4 regions of the Pseudorhodoplanes sp. genome follow, and region 2 is predicted to be linked to each of the others. Evidence: predicted binding sites of a transcription regulator. Region 2 holds the regulator's gene; each other region holds the start of a gene.
The links. The regulator PhoB, encoded in region 2, activates phosphate uptake and scavenging genes when phosphate is short. The targets are predictions, from matches to a motif close to TGTCATNNANCTGTCAT.
Positions count from the first base shown of each region.

Region 1: AC5I5I_RS13270 (NAD-glutamate dehydrogenase) is a predicted target of PhoB. The motif match lies at 3,115-3,131, and genes of this name have one in related genera.
Region 3: AC5I5I_RS16000 (RNA degradosome polyphosphate kinase) is a predicted target of PhoB. The motif match lies at 2,680-2,696, and genes of this name have one in related genera.
Region 4: phnC (phosphonate ABC transporter ATP-binding protein) is a predicted target of PhoB. The motif match lies at 2,451-2,467, and genes of this name have one in related genera.

Region 1 is NZ_JCABZI010000009.1:386,588-391,332, forward strand. Features, by position in the region: gene AC5I5I_RS13270 (NAD-glutamate dehydrogenase) at 1-2,891, opposite strand, end outside; gene AC5I5I_RS13275 (peroxidase-related enzyme) at 3,246-3,794, shown strand; gene ggt (gamma-glutamyltransferase) at 3,907-4,745, shown strand, end outside.
Region 2 is NZ_JCABZI010000013.1:199,466-204,210, reverse strand. Features, by position in the region: gene AC5I5I_RS19290 (aspartate aminotransferase family protein) at 1-570, opposite strand, end outside; gene AC5I5I_RS19285 (GcrA family cell cycle regulator) at 983-1,486, shown strand; gene phoB (phosphate regulon transcriptional regulator PhoB) at 1,547-2,263, opposite strand; gene phoU (phosphate signaling complex protein PhoU) at 2,278-3,000, opposite strand; gene pstB (phosphate ABC transporter ATP-binding protein PstB) at 3,026-3,835, opposite strand; partial or broken gene pstA (phosphate ABC transporter permease PstA) at 3,872-4,678, opposite strand.
Region 3 is NZ_JCABZI010000010.1:477,458-482,202, reverse strand. Features, by position in the region: gene ppx (exopolyphosphatase) at 1-369, opposite strand, end outside; gene AC5I5I_RS16000 (RNA degradosome polyphosphate kinase) at 446-2,653, opposite strand; gene AC5I5I_RS15995 (P-loop NTPase family protein) at 2,760-3,437, opposite strand; gene AC5I5I_RS15990 (AI-2E family transporter) at 3,439-4,551, opposite strand; gene AC5I5I_RS15985 (CDP-alcohol phosphatidyltransferase family protein) at 4,586-4,745, opposite strand, start outside.
Region 4 is NZ_JCABZI010000001.1:22,722-27,466, forward strand. Features, by position in the region: gene AC5I5I_RS00110 (hypothetical protein) at 1-339, opposite strand, end outside; gene grrM (cyclophane-forming radical SAM/SPASM peptide maturase GrrM/OscB) at 336-1,475, opposite strand; gene AC5I5I_RS00120 (hypothetical protein) at 1,479-1,907, opposite strand; gene AC5I5I_RS00125 (YodC family protein) at 2,161-2,349, shown strand; gene phnC (phosphonate ABC transporter ATP-binding protein) at 2,511-3,299, shown strand; gene phnD (phosphate/phosphite/phosphonate ABC transporter substrate-binding protein) at 3,296-4,165, shown strand; gene phnE (phosphonate ABC transporter, permease protein PhnE) at 4,165-4,745, shown strand, end outside.

The DNA of each region.
Region 1 (4,745 bases), on a different contig from region 2:
CGCGCGGTGATGCCCATTTTCTTGTGGTCGTAACCGGCCGAGCCGCCGGACGCGAAGGCATCGCCCAGCCAGAAATTGCGCGAGATTGAGATCTCGTTCGCCGTATCGGAGAAGGTGGCGGTGCCCTTGTCGGCGGCGACCACCAGATAGGGATCGTCGGAATCGTGCCGCACCACATTGTCCGGCGGCATCACCGCGCCTTCGGCCGACAGATTGTCGGTGACATCGAGCAGCGAGCCGATGAACAGCTTGTAGGCGGCGATGCCTTCGGCCGCGATCGCATCGCGTGCACCGCCGACCGGCAGGTGCTTCGGCACGAAGCCACCTTTTGCACCCACAGGCACGATCACCGCGTTCTTGACCTGCTGCGCCTTCACCAGTCCGAGGATTTCGGTGCGGAAATCCTGCGGCCGGTCGGACCAGCGGATGCCGCCGCGCGCCACCTTGCCGAAGCGCAGATGCACGCCCTCGACCCGCGGCGAATAGACGAAGATTTCGTAGAGCGGGCGCGGCGCCGGCAACGTGGTCAGCTTGCCGCTCTCGTATTTGATCGCGATCTGCGCCTTCGGCTGGCCGTCATCGCCGATCTGATAGAAATTGGTGCGCAGCGCCGACTGCACCGCATTGACGAAATGCCGCAGGATGCGGTCCTCGTCGAGCGACGGCACTTTTTCGAGCGCGGCCTCGATCTCGGCGACAATCTCGGTCTGCCTCGTCTTGCGGGCGATGTCGGCTTCGGCGCGCGGATCGAACCGCGCGTGGAACAGCGCCACGATCTGCGACGCGATTGCCGGATGCGCGCGCAGCGTGTTCCACATGTAGTCCTGCGAGAATGGCACCCGCACCTGGCGCAGGAACCGCGACACCGAGCGGATCAGCACGATGTCGCGCCATTGCAGTCCGGCTTTCAGGACCAGCGCGTTGTAGCCGTCATTCTCGGCAATGCCGCGCATCACCATCAGGAAGCATGCTTCGAGCGCCGTCTGCAATGCGGCGATGTCGACGGGCGCGCCATCCGCGCTTTCCAGCGTCATGTCGTGCAGCCAGACATGGGTATCGGACGGCGTTCCCGGACGAATTTCGTAGGTGCGCTCGGCCACCACCTTGAAGCCCATATTCTCCAGCATCGGCACCCGGCTGGAGAGCGGAATGGCGCCGCCATAGCTCCAGACCTTCAGGCCGATCACATGGCTTTCGGCATTCGGCCGGGTATGGAAGTCGACGCTGAGAGGCCGTTCCGCCGACAGCCCCTCGATGGTGCGGATATTGTCGAGCGCGGTCTCCGGCGAGTAACGGTCGCGGAAGCTGGCGCTGAAGGCCTTGCGATAGCGCTCGAACAATTGCCGCGCGCGGCCGGCCTCCTGGGTGCGCGCAATCTCGTCGTCGAGCGCGTCGACCCAGGTGCGCACGATTGCGGAGACTCCGTCCTCCAGCGTGGACCGCTGCGGATCGTCGATCGGCTCGGCGGACCGTCCGATGATGTAATGCGCGCGCATCAGCGGTCCTTCCGGGAAGAACAGGCTGAGTCCGCTGACGTGACCCTTGTAGCTCTTGCACAGAAGCTCTCCGACCGCCTCCACCACGTCGTTGGAGGAACGCGCCCGCGGCAGATAGACCAGCACCGACATGAAGCGGTCGAAGCGATCGCGGCGCGCCAGCACGCGCACGCGCGGCCGCTCGTCCAACTCCAGGATCAGCATCGCGAATTCGTACAGCAGGTCGTCGTCGATGCGGAACAGGTCGTCGCGCGGATAGGTTTCGAGCGCATTGACCAGCGCCTTGCCGGAATGCCCCGATGGATGGAATCGCGCACGCTTGAGCAGTGCATCCACCTTCTTGCGCAGATACGGGATCGAACGGGTCGAGCGCGTATAGGCGGTCGAGGTGAACAGGCCGACGATGCGGAATTCGCCGCACACGTTGCCATTCGCATCGAAGCGCTTGACGCTGACCATGTCCATGAACACGCGGCGATGCACGCGCGAGCGCAGGCTCGCCTTGGTGATCAGGAGCGCGGTCGGCTCGGCGTAGAATTTATGCAGGGCCGCGGTGATGACCTCCTGTCCGGCGCGCGCTCTCAATTCATGCGCATCGGCACGGCGCAGCACGCCCAATCCGGAATCCGGAATCAATGCGGGTTCGCGATCCTGGCCGGTGACCCTGTATTCGCGAATGCCGAGAAAGGTGAAGTTCTCGGCCACCAGCCATTCCATGAACTCGACCGACTCGGTTCGTTCGGCTTCCGGCAACGGCGGCGGATTGGCTTTCATGTCCGCAATCAGGTCGCTGACGCGCGCCAGCATCGGCCGCCAGTCATGCACCGCGACGCTGACGTCGGCGAGCGCCTGTTCGAGCCCGAGGATCAGCGTATTCTGCGTCGCCACATCGGCGATGCGGTCGAGATGAATGTGGATGAAGCTATCGCGGCGTTCGCCTTCGGTCGCCGGCTCCTCGGTCGACACCCGCTCGAGATGTCCGGCGGAATCGCGCGCGACCGCAAAGATCGGATGCACCACAAGCCGCACCTTCGCATGACGCGCGCTCAGTTCCGCCATCACCGAATCGACAATGAACGGCATGTCGTCGTTGATGATTTCGAGCACCGACACCGCACGGCTGAACTTGCCGTCAGCCTCCTCAGGCGCGTAGATTCGGATCTTCGGCGCTCCGGGCCGGCGCTGCGACAGGAACGCATAGGCCTGCGCCGCAAAGGCTGCGATCTCCTTCGGCGTGTAAACGGAGAGATCCTCGAAGGACGCGCGCTCGAACAGGCGGGCCGCGAAACCGTCCGGAACACCGCTGCGCCCGGATCGCAATATCTCTCCGGCTTGCGCCACAAGTTGCGTGATCGAGCGTTCGCCCGTTGCCGCGAGCGGCTTCTGAATGTTCATGGATGGCCTCTCCTGAGTCGGGAGTTTCGTCTACCGACCGCCATTCGTCGAGGTCTGGCGGCGCCAATGTCACGATCGTGAGTGCTGCATCGCAACATGCAATCTTGGATTTCGTCCGGCCGCGCCCGGCGCTACGCTTCGGCGCTGAGCTTGTGGGAGGAACGCGTGGCGAAAGCGCAGAAGAAACCGGCCGGGCGGAACCCGCGGACCAAAGCATCGCGTGATGACAAATCCAAGACGAGTCCGTCCAAGACGCGTCCGTCCACGACAGGCCCGTCCAACACAGCTCTGTCCAGGACCGCCCTGCTCAAACCGGCCCCGCCGTCCGCAACCGCGGGCGACGACACCGCATTCGTGGCGCTGTCGCTGCCGGAGCCTGCGCTCAACGAAACGATGCAGGCCTATTTCGATAAATGCATGGAGAAACTTGGATTCATTCCGAATGTGCTGAAGGCCTATGCGTTCGACCTGAAGAAGCTGGAAGCCTTTGTCGCGATGTATAACGACCTCATGCTGGGGCCATCGGGCTTAAGCAAGCTCGAGCGCGAGATGATCGCGGTCGCGGTGTCGTCGCAGAACCGCTGCTATTATTGCCTGGCCGCGCATGGCTCCGCGGTGCGGCAGATATCCGGCGATCCGGCGCTGGGCGAGCTCATGGTGATGAATTATCGCGCCGCGCGGCTGTCGAAGCGGCAGCGGGCGATGCTGGATTTCGCGGTGAAGATGACCAACGAGCCCTGGGCGGTCGAAGTTCACGATCGCGACAGCCTCCGCCGCGCGGGCTTTTCCGACCGCGATATCTGGGATATTGCCGCAATTGCCGGGTTCTACAACATGTCGAACCGGATCGCGACAGCGACCGACATGCGGCCGAACAGCGTCTATCACGGGATGGCGCGGTAACGACAAGACCTCTTGGGGGCGCACCAATGTCCGCTCGTCCCCGCGCAAGCGGGGACCCAGATTTGCTGGATTCCTGCTTGCGCGGGACTGAGCGGGGGATAGACCAATCGCAATGATCCGAGTTCTCGTTTTCCTCCTCGCCCTTCTCGCCTCGCCCGCGCTCGCGCAGGAAGGCCCGGTTCACGACAAGCCGCTCTCAGAAGCGCCGCGCGCGCAGGCCGTCACCGCCCGGAACGGCATGGTGGTCGCGCAGGAAGCGATGGCCGCACAGATCGGGGTCGATATCCTGAAAGCGGGCGGCAATGCAGTGGATGCGGCGGTCGCGACCGGCTTTGCGCTGGCGGTGACCTATCCGCGCGCCGGCAATATCGGCGGCGGCGGCTTCATGGTGATCTGGCTCGCCAAGCCACGCAAGGCGATCGCGATCGATTATCGCGAGATGGCGCCGGGCAAGATCGACAGGGACTCGTTCCTCGACGATGCCGGCAATGCCGATCCGCAGAAATCGCTGAAGTCCGGTCTTGGCGTCGGCGTGCCGGGGACGGTGGCAGGACTGGCGCTGGCGCACCGGAAATACGGGTCCGGCAAGTTCACGCTGGCGCAACTGCTCGCGCCGTCGGTCAAGCTTGCCCGCGACGGATTCATCGTCACCGGCGATCTTGCCGACACCATGGTTGCGGCCAAGCCGCTGTTCGAACGCTGGCCGTCGTCGGTGAAAGTGATGCTGAAAGCCGACGGCTCGTCCTATGGCGAGGGCGACCGGCTGATCCAGACCGATCTGGCCAATACGCTGGAAGCAATCGCGCAAAAGGGTCCGCAGGGCTTCTACGATGGCGATGTCGCGGAAAAGATCGCGGCGGCCGTGCGCGACGCCGGCGGCGTGATGACCGCGGACGATTTCAGGAAATACCAGGTGAAGGAGCGCAAGCCGGTCACTGGCAAGTATCGCGG
Region 2 (4,745 bases):
GCGCACACCGCCCTCGCCCTGGATCGGCTCGATCAGGATCGCGGCGGTGGTGTCGGAGATCGCCTTCTTCGTCGCTTCGAGATCGGCGAACGGCACCTGGATGAAGCCGCCGGCCACAGGGCCGAAGCCTTCGAGATATTTCGGCTGCCCGCCGGCAGCGAGCGTCGCCAGCGTGCGGCCGTGGAAGGCGCCTTCATAGGTAATGATGTCGACGCGCTCGGGATGACCGGAGACGGCGTGATATTTGCGCGCGGTCTTGATCGCACATTCCATCGCCTCGGCGCCGGAATTGCAGAAGAAGACGAGGTCCGCGAAGCTTGCGGCGCACAGCCGCTGTGCCAGGCGCTCCGCTTCCGGAATCCGGAACAGGTTGGAGACGTGCCAGACTTTCTGCGCCTGGTCGGTCAGCGCCTCGACCAGCACCGGATGCGCGTGACCCAGCACGTTGACCGCAACGCCCGATCCGAAGTCGAGATAGCGCTCGCCATTGGTCGCGGTCAGCCAGGCGCCCTCGCCCCGCTCGAAGGCAAGGTCGGCGCGGTTATAAGTCGGCAGAAGATTGGAGACCACGGCAGAACATCCGGCAGAAACTGGACCGGCAATGTCAGAGCATCAGCAGACAATGCCGGAGCCTAAACGAAATGTGCCGCCCCCGCGGGCGGCACTGCAACCGGCATTCTAGGGGCGGGCCGTAGGCTGTCAACCGAACCGCCCGGCCACGCGATGCCGCAGCGCTTCGAATAAGGCGGGGAAAACCTTGCGCTCTCCACAGCGACGATGGGTGCGCAGGGGGGGCGGACTCTTGCGGGCGAGTCCAGCGATTGTGTAGTGTCGCCCCTGTCAGATACGACATCTCGTGCGGCGGACAGGCAAGTAAGTACATCTGCGTGTGTGGCGTCCCGCTGGCAGCCTCAGGCTGTCCGGCGACGGGAAAGGATTCTGCGGACGGTATTCCCCTCCGCGGGGCAACAAGGAGAAACCCATGACGTGGACCGACGAACGGGTCGAGCAGCTCAAGAAGCTCTGGTCCGACGGCCTCTCGGCCTCCCAGATCGCGGCCGAACTGGGCGGGATCACCCGCAACGCGGTCATCGGCAAGGTGCATCGTCTGGGGCTCTCCGGCCGCACCAAGGCGCCGTCGTCCAGCGCGCCGCGGCAGCGAAAGCCGAGGGCGACCCATATGTTACGGGTGTCTCGTCCCGCCGTTCGCGGCAATACCGCGCTGGCCCAGGCCTTCGCCTATGACTACGAGATGGACGTCGAACCGGCCCAGGTCGAGAATGTCGTGCCGATCGGACAGCGCCGCACGCTTCTGGAACTGAACGAGCAGACCTGCAAATGGCCGATCGGCGACCCGGCGACGTCGGAATTCTATTTCTGCGGCGGTCCGTCCGTTAATGGTCTGCCCTATTGCGCCTACCACTCGCGTATCGCTTATCAGCCGCCGGCGGCGCGGCGGGACAAGCGCTCGGCAGGCGGGCGCTGACGCGCTCGCGCAGGGCGCCGCGGCGACCGGATCGACCAGACCAAGTCGGACAAGGTCAGATCAGGTGAGGTCCGCGCGCCCGAAGCGATCGTCGATCGCATAACCGGAGCCGCGCACGGTGCGGATCGGATCCCCGTCGCGGCCACGGTTGAGAGCCTTGCGCAGCCGCCCGACATGCACATCGACGGTACGCTCGTCGATATAGACCTCACTGCCCCACACGCCATCGAGCAATTGTTCCCGGGTAAACACGCGGCCGGGGCGCTCCATCAGAAATTCCAGAAGCCGGAACTCGGTCGGCCCGAGCTCTACGTCGCGGCCGGCGCGGGAGACCCGCTTCTTGACGCGATCGAGTTCGATTTCGCCCAGCGTCAACACGTCGGCCAGCCGCTCCGGCCGGGATCGCCGCAGCAGCGCCCGGATCCGTGCCACCAGTTCCGGGACCGAGAACGGCTTGACGATATAATCGTCGGCGCCGGTCGAAAGCCCGCGCACGCGCTCGCTCTCCTCGCCGCGCGCGGTCAGCATGATGATCGGCAGCGACTTGGTCTCGGGCCGCGCCCGCAGCCGCCGGCAGAGTTCGATGCCGGACAGTCCGGGCAACATCCAGTCGAGCACGACGAGATCGGGCGTGCTCTCGCGCAGCCTGGTATCGGCATCGTCACCGCGCGCGACGGTCTCGACGTCGTATCCTTCGGTCTCGAGGTTGTATCGCAGCAGCAGCGACAACGGCTCCTCGTCCTCAACGATCAGGATGCGCGCGGTCTGAGCGTTCATGTCGCTGCTTCCGTTCATCCCTGCGCCGCCTGCGCCGCCAATGGCGCAAAGCTGGTGGTATCGGCCTTCGGGCGTTCGGAAGTGATCGGCTCGCCCTTGATCATGTAATAGACGGTCTCGGCGATGTTGGTGGCATGGTCGCCCATCCGCTCGATATTTTTTGCCGAGAACAGGAGATGGATACAGAACGTGATGTTGCGCGGGTCTTCCATCATGTAGGTGAGCAATTCGCGGAACAGCGAGACGCACATGGCGTCGATTTCCTCGTCACGCTTCCACACATCCATGGCCTCGTCGACGTCGCGGGCGGCATAGGCGTCCAGCACGCGTTTGAGCTGGGTCAACACCAGAGACCCCATATGGTCGACGCCGCGGATGAGCTTCAGCGACGGATATTCACCCTCGAGGTCGAGTGCGCGCTTGCCGATATTCTTGGCGAGATCGCCGATGCGTTCGATTTCGTTGGCGACCCGCAAGGCGCTCACCACTTCACGAAGGTCGATGGCCATCGGCTGGCGGCGCGCAATCGTCAGGATCGCGCGCTCCTCGATCTCCCGCTGCAGCGCGTCGATCTGGGCATCGGCTGCGATCAGCTTGTTTGCGAGATCGATGTCGCGGCGGGTCAGCGCCTGCACTGCGTCCGCGATCTCCTTCTCGGCAAGGCCGCCCATTTCCGCAACCATGCGGTTGAGCTCCTGCAGATCGACGTCGAACGCCTTGGCGATGTGGTCAGCCATTGTCTTGGTCCTTGTCTGCAGCCGGTCAGCCGAAGCGGCCGGTGATGTAATCCTGGGTGCGGCGATCGCCCGGCGTCGTGAAGACGGTCTCGGTCGGGCCCTCCTCGACAAGAATGCCGAGATGGAAAAACGCGGTCCGCTGCGACACGCGGGCTGCCTGCTGCATCGAGTGCGTCACGATGATGATGGTGAAATTCCGCCGCAACTCATCGATCAGTTCCTCGATGCGAGCGGTCGCGATCGGATCGAGCGCGGAGCATGGTTCGTCCATCAGAATCACTTCAGGACCGACCGCAATCGCCCGCGCGATGCACAGCCGCTGCTGCTGGCCGCCTGACAGGCTGGTACCGGAATCGTCCAGACGATCCTTGACCTCTTCCCATAGCCCGGCGCGCTTCAGGCTGGATGTCACGATCTCGTCGAGTTCGGATTTCGAACGAGCGATCCCGTGGATGCGCGGACCATAGGCGACGTTTTCGTAGATCGATTTCGGGAATGGATTGGGCTTTTGGAACACCATGCCGACACGCGCGCGCAGTTGTACGACGTCCAGCGACTTGTCGTAAATATCGAGGTCGTCGATATCGATCTTGCCGGTCACCCGCGCAACCGGGATGGTGTCGTTCATCCGGTTGATGCAGCGAAGGAAGGTCGACTTGCCGCAGCCGGACGGGCCGATGAAAGCCATCACCGACCGCGCCGGGATATCCACGTTGACGTCTTTCAGGGCGTGCTTGTCGCCGTAATAGACGTTGACGTTCCGCGCCGTGACCTTGGGCTTGGCCTGCGTACCGGCGATATCGATCGCAGCGGCCGAGGCGGCGGGTTGAACCATTGCGTCCATAGCCAGCATCTCCTAACTCCCAATGACTTACCAGCGCCGCTCGAAGCGTTTGCGCAAGAGAATTGCGGTCCCGTTCATAAGGAACAAGAACGCCAGCAGCACCATGATCGCGGCTGCCGTTCGCGCCTGGAAACCGACTTCCGGCAGATCCGACCAGAGATAGATCTGGACCGGCAACACAGTCGCGGCGTCGACAATGCTCGTTGCAGGCTCGACGATGAAGGCGACCATGCCGATCATCAAGAGCGGCGCCGTCTCGCCGAGCGCGTGCGCCATGCCGATGATCGTGCCGGTCATTATTCCGGGCATCGCCAGTGGCAGGATGTGGTGGAAGATCGCCTGCTGTTGCGAGGCGCCGACACCCAGCGCCGCCTCCTTGATCGAGGGCGGAACCGCCTTGAGCGCGGCACGCGAGGCGATGATGATAGTCGGCAATACGAGCAGTGCCAGCACCAGTCCACCGACGAGCGGCGCCGATCGCGGGAGTCCGAAGAAATTCAGGAACATCGCCAAGCCCAGCAGACCGAACACGATCGACGGAACCGCCGCGAGGTTATTGATGTTGACCTCGATGACTTCAGTGATCCGGTTCTTGGGGGCAAATTCTTCGAGATAGATGGCGCCAGCGACACCGATTGGGAGACACAGCACGAGGGTTACAGCGAGCGTGAGCAGGGAGCCCACCAGCGCACCGCGAATACCAGCCAGTTCCGGCTCGCGGCTGTCGCCCGCAGTAAAGAAGCGCCAGTTGAAGCGGCTCTCGATAACGCCTTTCGCCTTCAGGCTCTCGAGCCAAGTGACGACGCGATCGTTAACCCGGCGGCTCGCCTCGGGCGTCTCATAAATCACGACCTGCCAGCTTTTCGGAGTCGCCGGGTTGGCGGACGTCAGCGGAATGACA
Region 3 (4,745 bases), on a different contig from region 2:
GCGGCGGCCGGACAGAACATCGATCTTGACCCGGCAGATGCGCTGGGCCTCCGCAATGAAGGCGGGTCCGTTTTCTGCGTCCCGGCAGGCGGCGGTCGCAATACCGAAGACGTGGCCGACCTGAAGGTTGTCGCACAGCGCGCGGAAGCGCCGCAGCGCCAGCAAAGCCTCGGTCACGGCGTCGGGCGCGAGAAGACCGGTGGACTGAACTTCGCGGCCGAGCCCGGCGAGGACCTTCTCGTTGAAAATCGGCGTCGGACTGCGCGTCTGGCCCTCATAGACCACGAGGCGCACCGAGTTGGAACCGATATCGATGACTGCCACCGCAGGCCCGTGATCGAGGCGGCCCTGCGCTGCCTCCGGCGGCATCGCTTTCCCGACACTTGATCCTGACGGTTTGCGCCCGGTTTTGCGGCTCTTGGTGCCGATTGAATCGATGCGCCCGCTATCTGCGGTCCTGACGGCGGCTGAGGCGGCGCGGCGTTGATTCTTTGAGCGATTTCCCACGTCCCGACAGGCTCGGATTGGTCATGAAGTAATTCTGCGCGTTGAAAGGCTCCTCGCCTTTCGCGGGCCTTATGCGGGTTGCGGTGCCGTCAGGCAAGACTTTCCAGCTTTGTTCGTTATCGTTGAAATTAACCACCATGATCTGGTCGAGCACCTGCTCGTGGACGGTCGGATTGGTAATCGGGCACAAAACCTCGACCCGGCGGTCCAGATTGCGCGGCATCATGTCGGCCGACGAGATGTAAACGACCGCCTTCGGATGCGGCAGGCCGTGTCCGGCGCCGAAGCAATAGATGCGCGAATGTTCGAGGAACCGGCCGACGATCGACTTGACCCGGATATTGTCCGAGAGGCCCGGAAGTTCCGGCCGCAGGCAGCAAATACCACGGACCACGATGTCGATGGAAACTCCGGCCTGCGAGGCCTGATACAGCTTGTCAATAATCCCCGGATCGACCAGCGAGTTCATTTTCAGCCAGATCGCCGCGGGCCGCCCAGCCTTGGCATGCTCGATCTCGGCATCGATGTGTTCGACCAGCCGCTTGCGCAGTGACACCGGCGACACCGCCATCACTTCGAGTTCGGCAGGCTCGGCGTAGCCGGTGATGAAGTTGAAGATGCGTCCTGCGTCGCGCGCGATCACCGGGTCATCAGTGAAATAGGACAGGTCGGTATAGATGCGCGCCGTGATCGGATGATAATTGCCGGTCGCGACATGGACATAAGTCGCGAGCTTGCCGCTCTCGCGCCGCACCACAAGCGAGAGCTTGCCGTGGGTCTTCAGTTCGATGAAGCCGAACACCACCTGCACGCCCGCGCGTTCGAGATCGCGCGCCCAGCGGATATTGGCCTCTTCGTCGAAACGCGCCTTCAGTTCGACCAGCGCGGTGACGGACTTTCCGGCTTCCGCCGCTTCCGCCAGCGCCTTGACGATCGGCGATTCCGCCGAGGTCCGGTACAGCGTCTGCTTGATCGCGATCACGTCCGGATCGCGCGCCGCCTGCTGCAGGAACTGCACCACGACGTCGAACGATTCATAGGGATGCTGGACCACGAAGTCCTTCTGGCGGATCGCCGCGAAGCAGTCGCCGCCATGATCGCGAATGCGTTCCGGAAAGCGGGGATTGTAGGGCGCGAACAAAAGGTCGGGACGATCGATCGACACCACTTCCTTCAGGTCGTTGAGCGCAAGCATGCCGTCGACGAGAAATGTCTCGTCTTCGCTCACCGCCATCGCCCGTCGCACGAACCGGCGGAGGTCTTCGGGCATTGCCTGTTCGAGTTCGAGGCGGATCACCGAACCGCGGCGGCGCCGCTTCAGCACGCTCTCGAACGAGCGAACCAGATCTTCGGATTCTTCCTCGATTTCGATTTCGGAATCGCGGATCACACGAAAGGCGCCGACCCCGTTCATCGCATAGCCGGGGAACAACTGGCCGATATACAGGCACGCGACCTGTTCGAGCATGATCAGGCGACGCGCGCCGTCGGCGCCGCGCGGCAGATGCACGAAACGTTCGATCTTGTGCGGCACGCGGATGAGCGCATTCATCGCCTTGCCGTCGCTGATGCGCGACAATTGCAACGCGAGCGTGAAGCCCAGATTGGGAATGAACGGAAACGGATGCGCCGGATCGATGGCGAGCGGGGTCAGCACCGGAAAAATGGCGGACAGGAATTGCTCTTCCAGCCAGTCATGTTCCTGCTTGGTCACGCCTTGCGCGTCGACAATGACGATATCGTTCGTGCCAAGCGCAGCGCGAAGTTCGCGCCACCGCGCCTGCTGGTCACTCGCCAGCACTGCGACCACTTCGGCAATCCGGGCCAGTTGCTCGGACGGGGTCAATCCGTCTGGGGAACGATCGGTGACGCCTTCGCGCACCTGACCCTTGAGCGCGGCCACGCGCACCATGAAGAATTCGTCGAGATTGTTCGCGGAGATCGACAGGAACCGCAGCCTCTCCAGCAGCGGATGGTTCGGGTTCGCGGACTCGTCTAGAACCCGCCGGTTGAAATGCAGCCACGATAATTCGCGGTTGATGAAGCGTTCCGGGCTGTCCATCAGGTTCGGCTGACGGGTCTCCTGAGACCGCCCAGCCCCCGAACTTTCTTCTTTTAAAACAACGGCTTCGGCACGATCTTGCATGGTATTGTTCCAGAAAGTCAGACCGTACGACAAATTCGTGACCAGCCCGTGACGGACACCGGAGAATTGACCTCAATCCCCGGCGGGACAAGTCCGAACCGACGCTTTACGCCGGGCCGTCCCGAAACAATTCGGAGGCCAGTGCACGGTTCACCGGTCTTTTGCGTTGCAGTGCTTCGCGGTCGAGCGTCCGCACCGCCTCCTGCAACGCCGCGAAAGACCGGCCAACCCGGGCCAGCAGGTACGTCACCAGATTCTCGTCGACCGCAAGCTGCCGGTCCGCGAACAGTTTCACCGTCACCGCACGCAGCAGCGCATCGTCGGGCATCGACAGGGCGATGGCTGGCACCGCGCGTAGCCGCGATTCCAGATCAGGCAGCGCCACGCCCCACAGCACCGGAGCCGATCGTGCGGTCAGGAGAAGATGGGCCTCCTGCTCGCGCACCAGATTGAGCAGATGAAAAAACGCGCGCTCGTCGAGCGCACCTTCGCCGCAATTCTCGAGGACCAGCGCACCGGTCGTCAGCGCCTCAGGTAGCATCGCGGTGTTCAGGGCGCGGGCCGACAGCACCCGTGCGCCGGAATTCTGTGCCCAGATCGATGCGAGGTGGCTTTTGCCGCTGCCCTCGGGGCCGGTTATCGCGATCGTATGCGACGGCCAGTCCGGCCAGCGCTCGACCATGGACAATGCCGCCTCGTTCGACGGCCCCGGCAGAAAATCCTCACGCGACAGCTTCTCGGCGTGATCGAGCGCAAGGGCAAGCTGCCGCGGCGGAGACGCCATCTCAGCCCGGCTGGCCGCCCGTGTAATAAGAGCTGGCAAGATATTGGCGCAGCAGGAAGCGCACCAGCACGCCGATCGCAGCCGCGGTCGGCACCGCCACCAGCAATCCGACAAAGCCGAACAGATAGGCGAAGGCGAGTAGCGCGAACATCAGCCAGACCGGATGCAATCCGACCTCCTTGCCGACAAGGAACGGCTGCAGGATGTTGCCCTCGACGAACTGCCCGGTGAGGAAGATGGCGGCAGCGAGCGCCGGCATGGTCCAGTCCGGCCAGAACTGCGCGATGGCAATGCCGACCGCCAGCATGAAGCCGGTGATGGTGCCGACATAGGGCGCGAAACCGAGCACCGCCGCGACGATACCGACGAGCAATCCGAAGTGAAGCCCGATCGCGATCAGCGCGATGGAATAGAAGGTGCCGAGGATCAGGCACACGATCGCCTGGCCGCGAACGAAGCCCGAAATAGCCGCATTCATTTCGCGCGCGAGGCCGCGCACGGTCTCGCGATAGGGCACCGGCACCCATGAATCGACGGCTTCGATCATCCGCTCCCAGTCGAGCAGGAGATAGAAGGCGACGATCGGCGCGATCACGAAAATGGACAGGACGGAAATCAGCGCCTTCCCGCCCGAAGCCAGCGATCCAAGAAAACCCGCGGCCCAGCCCGCGGCGCCGGCGGCCACGCCGCCCAATTGCTTTTCCGCATCGGGCAGCCGCTCGCCGATCACCCGGCCCAGCCAGCCGTTGCTTTGCTCCTGGATCAACTGACGGATGCGCTCGACATATTCCGGCAGGCGCTGAATAAAGCCCGATATCTGCTCCCCGAGGAGCGGCAGCAGCGTGATCAGCGCAAACGCGATCACCGCGATCGCAATCACCACGATCAGGACCGACGCGATCGGCCGGCTTAGCCCAAGTTTCTGGAGTTTGCGCACGATCGGATCGAGCAGATACGCGAGCACCATGCCGGCCACGAATGGCAGCAGCACGTCGCCGAGCAGCCACAGCAGCGCGACGAAAACCACCAGTGCGCCGGTCCAGAAGATGAGCTGGCGGCGCAACGATAGCGGCGTGACCGGTAGCGGCGGACCATCGGCCGGACCCGTCGTCATGGTGTTCATACGATTGCCGTCCCTGCCCTGTCCGCTAATGCGCGGCCCCGTTGGTGCCGAAATGGCGGATCCATTCCGCGACATAGAAGCCGATCGAAAGCAAGGTCAAGATCGTGACAAGCCCGATCAGCGCGGGCAAGGCCCAGCCGGCGTCGAAATTCAGCCCGAGCGACCCCAGGACCGTGCCCGCCAGC
Region 4 (4,745 bases), on a different contig from region 2:
GCCGGCGTCCTGAACGAGCAGCTCGTATACGGCATCCGCCGGTGGTGGCAGGGCTTTGAACGCCAGGAACTGCGCCAGATCGTCGGAAAAATACTCAAAGTCGCCGCTGCCCGCCTTGGCTTCGTCGTCGAGCATGGCCCAAAACCGGTGGCGCATGTGGTTCGGCACCGAGAACAGGCAGGAGCAAACGGTGCCGCCGGCCGGCGGAGTGTTCAGCGTGAGGCTGGCCAGCTCGTTATCGTCCGGGGCGCGCCAAGCGTCCCCGGCGCCGACCAGCAGCCGCTCCGCCCATGATCCCTTGCACTGGAAATTCGGTGCAACCGTAAACGACGCCGTCACGTCATCGCCTTGAGGCGTTCAAACTTGTCGAGTGCAATGTCGAAAGTCGCCTTCTTGTGCAGGCGGCAGGACATCGTCTCGGTGGTGGCGAAGTTGCCATTCTCGAAATACTTGTTGCCGGGCGGGCCGCCGCCGCAGAACGGATAGTAGCGGCAGCTGTCCTTGCACAGATCTACGCCGCGGCGGATCTCGTCGTCGAGCGCAACGAACCGTGGCATGGCCAGCACCGAATCCAGCGTATCCGTCGCGACGTTGCCAAGCGCGAAACTGCCGAGGCGGGGCGAACTGAGACCGAGCAGTTCGGGCGAATAGGTCGAGAAATTGCCCGCGCAGTCGACGTTCAGGATGCCAAACGGCCTATTCTCCTGCGTTCGCATCGAGAACTGCTCGCGGTGCGCGATCGAACTGCGCGATGTCTCGAATTCGCGCACCCGCATCGGCGGGTCGCAGGAGAGCGCAAGGTCCATGAACCGCGAATAGAATCGGCGGAAGCGCGGCTCGGTCGAGCTACCGGCCAGCGACGATGTCACGTGCGGCCCCTCGATCTCCTCCACATTGAAGGCGACATCCATGATGCCGTTCTCGACGTAGAAATCGAAGAGCTCGTCCGGGTAATCCAGCGACGCCGACGTCAGCACCGTGATCACATCGAAGAAGATGTCATGGTCGCGCAGCATTTGCACGCCGCGCATGACGCGTTCCAGCGTGCCGCTGCCATTTCGGGTCTTGCGGTTGCGGTCGTTCAGAAAATCGGGGCCGTCGACACTGACGCCAATCTGCACGTTGCGGCGGCGGATAAAGTCACACCAGGCCTCGTTGACCAGAGTGGCATTGGTCTGAAGCGACTGGGTGACCTCGAACCCCGAGGTGTTGCAACGCTCGAGCAGGAGCGTGGCCTGCTCATAGAACGATGCCGGCAGAACCATGGGTTCGCCGGCATGCCACAACAGGGTGAAATTCTGGCGGATCAGACCGGAGGAAAAGGCCCAGTGAAAGGTCTTTTCCAGGGTCTCAAGTGTGATCTTCCGTTTGTCCAGCCGGTCCGGAAGATAGCAATACGAGCAGTCGAGATTGCAGAACGGGGTCGGCTGGACAACGAGAAGCTCCAGAGGACCGACCTGATCAGCAGAGATCATGCTCTAGCGATTGCGGAACGCGTTGCGGAAACCGCCGCCTCCGTTGCGGAACCCACCACCGTTGCGGAACCCACCGCCGTTACGGAAGCCACCACCGTTACCGAAGCCGCCGTTACGGAAGCCATTCCGGAAACCGCCATTTCCGAACGGTGCGTTGAAGAAGCCGCCGCCGTTGCGGAAACCGCCGCGATTGCCAAAGCCGCCCACGCCGGGGAGATTGATGAATTGAGCATGCGCCTCGCCGGCAGGGCCGACAGCCGACTCGAGCTCTGCGGCGCGTGCCTGCACGTCGAGATCGGTGGGATTAAGGTCTAGAGGCGCTTCGGGAACGCTGGCCAGTGAGGTACGGGCGAGAGTGACGACACCCGCCGTTGTAACTGCTCCGCCGACAAGGGTCCGCAGCAGGGACCGGCGTGTCAATTTTTCGTCCATGGCTCTACCGCCTTCGTTCGCCGCCCTTCTCGCTGAAGGGCGGGGCATAGTAGCGATTCACGCTCTACAGACAAGTGCTTATGACTTCGGGACGGAGGTTCGGAACGATTTATTGCGGCTCACAAGGCTGTGACCCGCGGCGCATCGGTCGGGCTGATGAATGTTCGTTTGGAATCGACCTCACGGCCCGATGCAATGCGCATCTCTCTATGATAACGGGAGCATCGCAATTCAACGTCCGGAGTAGACCCAGGTGACAGACAAGCAGTTCCAGCCCGGCGACGTCGTCATCCTTAGGTCCGGCGGACCGCGCATGACCATTGCCACGATCAATGGACCCAACGCGTTCTGCGAATGGTTTACCGATGATCAACAATTGCAAAGCCGGTCATTCGTCGTCACCAGCCTGACATTCGAAGAGCAACGTCCAGAGCCGGCGTGACATTGCACGTTCCGCTTCCTGCGGGATCCGGAAGCAGCAGGATGACCTGCGACAATGCGGTGCACCGCTCCATCCACAGACCGGTCAATCCTGACGCCGGTTGTCGTCCAACTGTCATGTGCGGGTCGTAGGGGTGCATTGCAGCAACCCCACGGCCTGAGATGATCCGAACCGACGATCTCGAAGTCACATATCCCGGCGGCGCGCGCGCCCTTCACCCCTGCTCGCTCCGCTTCGAGACCGGCGCCTTCACGGTGCTGCTCGGCGCGTCCGGGGCCGGCAAATCGACGCTTCTGAGATCGCTCAACGGGCTGGTGTCACCTACCGGCGGCAGCGTCACCGCCGACGGCATCGGCGACATCGGAGCCCGCCGCGACCTGCAGGCACATCGGCGCCGCACCGGCATGATCTTCCAGCAGCATCAGCTGATCGGCCGCTGCAGCGTCCTCACCAATGTGCTGATGGGACGTCTCGGCTATCATTCCGGCCTGCGCACCCTGCTGCCGCCATCGCGAACCGAGAAGACGATGGCGCTGGAAGCGATCGATCGCGTCGGCCTGATCGATCATGCGCTACGACGCGCCGATCAATTGTCCGGCGGACAGCAGCAGCGCGTCGGCATCGCGCGCGCCATGGTGCAGAAGCCGGCACTGGTTCTCGCCGACGAACCGGTCGCAAGCCTCGATCCCGCGACCGCTGAGCGCGTGCTCTCGCTGCTGCACGGCATCTGCAAATCCGACGGCATCACCGCCATCGTCAGCCTGCATCAGCTCGAATTCGCGCGACGCTATGCCGACCGCATCGTCGCGCTGGCGCAGGGCGCGGTGGTGTTCGACGGCCCGCCCAGCCGCCTCGGCAGGACGGAGGTGAGCCGCATCTATGGCAGCACGTCCGCCGACACAGACTCCGATTTTGAACCCGCCCCCCTCAGGACAGGAACCTACGCATGATCAACCGCCGCCTCTTTCTGCATGGAACCGCCGCCGCCCTCGCGCTCATCCCCGCTTCCGCTTCCGCCCAGACCAAGGACCCCGCCAAGCTGCGTGTCGCGCTGCTGCCCGACGAAAATGCCGCAACCCTGATCCAGCAGGCGCAGCCGCTCAAAACGCATCTCGAAAAGGCGCTCGGCAAGCAGATCGAACTGGTCGTCACCACCGATTATTCCTCGATGATCGAGGCGATGCGCTTCGGCCGCATCGAGATCGGCTATTTCGGTCCGTTCTCCTACGTGCTGGCGAAGTCCAAGGCGCCCGGCATCGAGCCGTTCGCTGTCGGCATCGAGAAGGGCTCGCCGACCTACAATTCGATCATCATCGCCCAGGCCGAAGGACCGGTGAAAACGCTGGCCGACATTAAGGGCAAGCCGTTCGGCTACGGCGACCAGGCCTCGACCTCGAGCCATCTGATCCCGCGCGCGCATCTGCTGAAGAACGGGCTGGACGGCAGCAAGGACTACAAGCCGGTGCATCTGGGCACCCATGACGGCGTGGCGCGCGCGGTGCAGAACGGCCAGGTGCCGGCCGGCGCGTTGTCGAAAGCGATCTACGAGGCGCTGATCGCCCGCAAGTCGATCGACGGCAGCAAGCTCACGGTGCTCGCGGTCACCGATCCGATCCCGAACTATCCGATGACCATGCAGGCCGACCTCACGCCGGAGCTGAAGGACAAGATTCGCAAGGCCTTCATAGAACTGAAGGATCCGGTAATCCTGAAATCGTTCCGGGTGGAAGGCTTCGCACCGACCGACGACAAGGCCTACGACATCCTGCGCGACACCGCGAAAATCCTCGACCTCGACCTCGGCAAGATGAGCTGATGTCGGACGTCGTTTCCCGTCACGACACGATCCTCGCCGAAGACCGGCATGCCAGTTTGCGGCATGCCGGTTTCATCGCGGTCATTGTCATCGCCTGCATCGGCTCGCTCTGGATTACCGGATTTTTCGACGCGCAGCGGTTGATGGAAGGCCTGCCCGCGCTCGGACAATTGTTCAGCGAAATGGTGCCGCCGGACTTTTCGCGCTGGCAGCACTGGGTCAAGCCGCTGATCGATACGCTGGCGATGTCGGTGGCCGGAACCGCGCTGGCCGTCCTTATATCGTTGCCGCTCGCGCTGTTCGCGGCGCCGAATACCTCGCCCAACTCGCTGGTGTATCAGGCCACGCGCATCGTGCTGGCCGCATTGCGGTCGGTGCCTGAAATCATCATGGGCATCATCTTCGTCGCCGCGGTCGGCTTTGGCGCATTGCCGGGCGTGCTGGCGCTGGCGCTGCATTCGGTCGGCATGGTCGGCAAGTTCTATGCGGAGGCGATCGAGCATGTCGATCCGCGCCCGCTGGAAGCCTCGCGCGCGGCCGGCGCGAACGGTTTCCAGGTGATCACCCACGCGGTGCTGCC